2 regions of the Mesorhizobium shonense genome follow, and region 1 is predicted to be linked to the other one. Evidence: riboswitches for the same ligand, from Rfam matches in the RefSeq annotation. Region 1 holds a riboswitch; the other holds the start of a gene.
The links. Region 1 has a riboswitch for thiamine pyrophosphate ahead of thiB (thiamine ABC transporter substrate binding subunit). Riboswitches for the same ligand answer to the same signal wherever they lie in the genome.
Positions count from the first base shown of each region.

Region 2: it holds a riboswitch for thiamine pyrophosphate, as region 1 does, so the genes downstream of both, thiC (phosphomethylpyrimidine synthase ThiC) here and thiB (thiamine ABC transporter substrate binding subunit) in region 1, are expected to answer to the same signal.

Region 1 is NZ_JBEPLM010000023.1:10,522-12,908, reverse strand. It holds gene ABID26_RS33590 (ABC-F family ATP-binding cassette domain-containing protein) at 1-479, opposite strand, end outside; gene ABID26_RS33585 (thiamine diphosphokinase) at 481-1,125, opposite strand; TPP riboswitch at 1,272-1,386, shown strand; gene thiB (thiamine ABC transporter substrate binding subunit) at 1,430-2,387, shown strand, end outside.
Region 2 is NZ_JBEPLM010000008.1:47,845-50,231, reverse strand. It holds gene thiC (phosphomethylpyrimidine synthase ThiC) at 1-1,269, opposite strand, end outside; TPP riboswitch at 1,374-1,490, opposite strand; gene ABID26_RS20620 (hypothetical protein) at 1,519-2,387, opposite strand, start outside.

The DNA.
Region 1 (2,387 bases):
TCTTCCAGCCATTCGATGACCGACAGGTCGAGATGGTTGGTCGGCTCGTCCAACAGCAGGATGTCGGGTTCCGGCGCCATCACCCGGGCAAGCGCGGCGCGTCTTGCCTCGCCGCCGGAAAGGTCGTTCGGCCGTTCCTCGCCGCTGAGGCCGAGATGGTCCATCAGATAGGTGGCGCGATGCGGGTCGTCGGCCGGCCCAAGGCCGGCCTCCACATAAGCGCGCACGCTGGCGAAGCCATCCATGTCGGGCATCTGCGGCAGGTAGCGAACCGTGGCCGAAGGCTGGCGAAAGACCTCGCCGTCCTGCGGCTCGATCAGCCCGGCGGCGATCTTGAGCAGCGTCGACTTGCCGGAACCGTTGCGGCCGACCAGCGCGATCTTCTCGCCGGCGGAGGCGCTCAGCGCCGCGCCGTCGAGCAGCGGCGTGCCGCCGAAGGTCAGTTTAATGCCGTCGAGATTGAGGAGTGGCGGCGCCATGTCAGCTTTCGGGAAGAGGATAGGGGTGGGCGAGCAGCAGCGCCCGGCCGCGCTCCAGCGCGATGCCAAGCTGCCCTTTGACCTCGTTTGATATAGTGAGCGAGGAGCCGAACGCCACCTCGACACGGTCGAGCGGCCATTTGGCGCCGGTGACCGTCAGGCCGGCGAGGTCGGAGAAGCCGAGCACCGAGAACAGCGTGCCGTCGGCGTAGTCGAAACTGGCTTTGCCCGGCAGGACGGGCACGCCTTCCTGCGCGCCGCTGGTCAGCAGCACCGTCGTGCCCGCCTCGGCCAGCCGCACGCTGAGAGCCTGATGCAGGAAGGCATGGTCGGCGCGCTTACCGCCAAAGGCGCCGGCCAGCACCAGGCTGGTGGCGCCGCGCGCAAGCGCCTCGGCGATGGCGAGCTCGCCATCGGTCATGTCCTTTTCGGCCGGAAAGATTTTACGCGGGACGGCGGCGAGATCATCCGGCAGGTTCGCCGGCACCGAGTCGAAATCGCCGACCCAGAGCTCCGGCACGAGGCCGAGCATGTGCGCATGGCCGATGCCGGCGTCGGCGGCGATGACGCGAGAGCCTTCGATCTGGCGCTCGAGTCGAGGCGTGCGGACGAGTTCGCCGCCAAGCAGGATGGTGAATGTGCCCATGGGCGTCGCCCTTACCAGCCCTGCCCGCGAAACGGAAGCCGGGCGCATCCAAACGCAACGGAGCAGCGTTCCGGAGTTAGCGGCGATGCAACTGGATGCCCGGCAACTTCCGCTTGCGCGCCGCTTCGGCCGGGCCTATGTCTCGCAGTGCTCTAACGGGGTGCCGGACGCTGACTTTGCGAACCGGCTGAGAGGCGACAATGCCAACCCGCTGAACCTGATCCGGTTTGTACCGGCGGAGGGATTAGACGTTTCGGACCATCCGGCGCCTCAATTCCTTGTCACGCGAACGACGGAGGCGCCGATGCGCTCACTATTGTCCCAGCTTATTCTCGCAACGGGCCTGGTTTCGCTTTTGGCGGGCGTCGGGCCTGCCGAGGCGAAGGACAAGCTCACCGTCTACACCTATGAAAGCTTCACCGCCGACTGGGGTCCGGGGCCCGCGGTGAAGAAGGAATTCGAAGCCGAATGCGGCTGCGATCTCGAATTCGTCTCGGTCGCCGACGGCGTGGCGCTGCTCAACCGCGTCAAGCTGGAAGGCGCCGGCACCAAGGCCGACGTCGTGCTCGGGCTCGACACCAACCTGACGGCGGACGCCAAGGCGACCGGTTTGTTCGCGCCGCATGGCGCGGTCGCTGACATAAACGTGCCCGGCGGCTGGAAGGACGACACCTTCGTGCCCTTCGACTACGGCTATTTCGCCGTCGTCTACGATACCCAGAAGCTGAAGAGCCCGCCGAAGAGCTTGAAGGAACTGGTCGAGGGCAGCGCCGCCGACAAGATCGTCATCCAGGATCCGCGCACCTCGACGCCGGGCCTTGGCCTGCTGCTCTGGGTGAAGTCGGTCTACGGCGACAGGACGCCGGAAGCCTGGGCCAAGCTCAAGTCAAAGGTGCTCACGGTGACGCCTGGCTGGAGCGAAGCCTATGGCCTGTTCACCAAGGGCGAAGCGCCGATGGTGCTGTCCTACACCACCTCGCCGGCCTACCATATGGTCGCCGAAAAGACCGAGCGCTACCAGGCGGCTTCCTTCGAGGAGGGCGAATACCTGCAGATCGAGGTTGCCGGCATCACCACGACCGGCGCGAAGAACCCACTGGCGGAAAAGTTCATCGCTTTCATGACCGGGCCGAAATTCCAGGACGTCATCCCGGAAACCAACTGGATGTTCCCGGCCGGCAAGACCGACAAGCCGCTCAACCCGGCCTTCGACAGACTGGTGAAGCCGACCAAGACCCTGCTTTTCAGCCCCGAAGAGGTCG
Region 2 (2,387 bases), on a different contig from region 1:
CTGCTTGTCCATGTTCTGCTTGATCTTGTGCATGGGAACATGACCGGGGCCTTCGATCATCACCTGGCAGTCCTTTGCCCAGGCGATCTTCGTCAGTTCGCCAAGCGTCTCCAGCTCGGCGAACTGCGCCGCATCGTTGGCATCCGCGATCGAGCCGGGGCGGAGGCCGTCGCCGAGCGAGAAGGAGACGTCATAGGCTCGGGCGATGTCGCAGATTTCCTCGAAATGCTCGTAAAGGAAGCTCTCCCGGTGATGGTGCAGGCACCATTTGGCCATGATCGACCCGCCGCGCGAGACGATGCCCGTGACCCGGTCGACGGTCAGAGGGATGTAGTGCAGCCGCACCCCGGCGTGGATGGTGAAATAGTCGACGCCCTGCTCGGCCTGCTCGATCAGCGTGTCGCGATAGACCTCCCAGGTCAGGTCCTCGGCAATGCCGCCAACCTTCTCGAGCGCCTGGTAGAGCGGTACGGTGCCGATCGGCACCGGCGCGTTGCGCACGATCCATTCGCGGATGTTGTGGATGTTGCGGCCGGTCGATAGGTCCATCACCGTGTCGGCGCCCCAGCGGATCGCCCAAACCATCTTTTCGACCTCTTCGGCCATCGAGGAGGTGACGGCGGAATTGCCGATATTGGCGTTGATCTTCACCAGGAAATTGCGGCCAATGATCATCGGCTCGCTCTCCGGATGGTTGATGTTGGCGGGGATGATCGCACGGCCGCGCGCCACCTCGTCGCGCACGAATTCCGGCGTGACGAAATCCGGGATCGACGCACCGAACGCTTCCCCGTCCTGTTGCAGCTTGCCACGCAGCATCTCGCGGCCAAGGTTCTCGCGGATGGCCACGAATTCCATCTCGGGCGTGATGATCCCTGCGCGCGCATAGGCAAGCTGCGTCACCGCCTTGCCGGCTTTCGCCCGCAACGGACGGTTGCGGATGGGGAATTCCGGCGTCAGCCGTTCGCCGGTCGCAAATCCGTTGTCCTCCGGCCTCACATGGCGGCCGTCATAGGCTTCGACATCGCCGCGCGCCGCGATCCAGTCCCGGCGAAGCCGGACAAGTCCCTTTTCAATGTTCGTTTCGATCGCCGGATCGGTATACGGGCCTGATGGATCGTAGACCGTCACCGGCGGCTCGCCTGCGGTCGGATGCACGCTGATCTCGCGCATCGGCACCCTGATCTGCGGATGGATAATGCCGGTCTTGTGGATCTTCCGTGAGGCTGGCAGCGGTCCCGTCGAAACGGTGAGGGTCAAGGCATTCATTTGAGGCTCCTTTGCTCAACTGCATTGGAGACCCAGTTCTGTGCCGGAAGGATGTAGGACGCTTTGGTCTGCCTGCTCGACACAGGTCTTCGGGCATGGAGTCCCGCAAAGCGCTTGCACCGTCCCTACGCCAGTATGAACTGGATCAGGTTCAACGGGTCACTGCGCCGCGAAAGCCAGCAGTATCTCAGCCCCTTGCCGGGACTCCCCTGGTGAATGCTTCAAGTTGAACGGGCCCGCGCCGTCTTGTCAAGCGCGTTCGGGCGGCGATTGCGGCTCGACTTGCAGCGCGCGGCGACCGCCCTTGGCTGCCGATCCCCACAGCGCCATCAGCGGCGCGGCCAGCAGCAGGAAGGGCGGCAGAAGATTGGGAAAATAGATGCGGGTATCGTGGATCGGGAAGACCGTGAACTTCGCCAGCACGCCGAATACGAGAGCCGCGAGCAGGATGCCGGCGCGGCGGTCGAGCCGCAAGCCGGCGCGGTCGAGCCCATACCAGCCGGCTAAAGCCAGCACCGACACGCCGACCCAGGTGTTGACGTTGACGGCGCGCACCACCGAGGCGGCAAAGGCCTTGAGATAGGCCGCCACCGAGAACGGCGGCTCGAAGCCGTCCATGTTGTAGTGCTGCTCAATGCTGGAGAACCACAGATGCGGCCACCAGCCGGGATGCTGCGCCCAGTGCGAAATGGCGAAATAGGCGATGAACGAGGCGGCGAAACCGGCGAGCGCGCCCCATGCCTTCTGCCGGAAGGCGACCAAAAGCACGGCGAAGATGGCGAGGAAAACGATGTTGTCCGGACGCGCCATGAAGGCCAGGAAAAGCAGGATCGCCGTCGCCACCTCGCGTTTGCGCACAAAGGCAAACAGCCCGCCGAGGAACAGCGCCGAGCACAACAGGTCCGGCATCGATGCGCGCGCCGCGTCGCCGAGATCGGCCATGATCAGGACGGCGACGGCGACCGGCGCCAGTGCCAGCGCGCCCTCCGAGCGCAGCCAGGCGAGCGTGATGATGCCGAACAACAGCACCGAAAACACCTGCACCAGCCGCATCGCCTCGACCGGCGACACGACATGGCTGAGGCTCGACAGGATTTCAGCGTAGAGGAACTTGATCC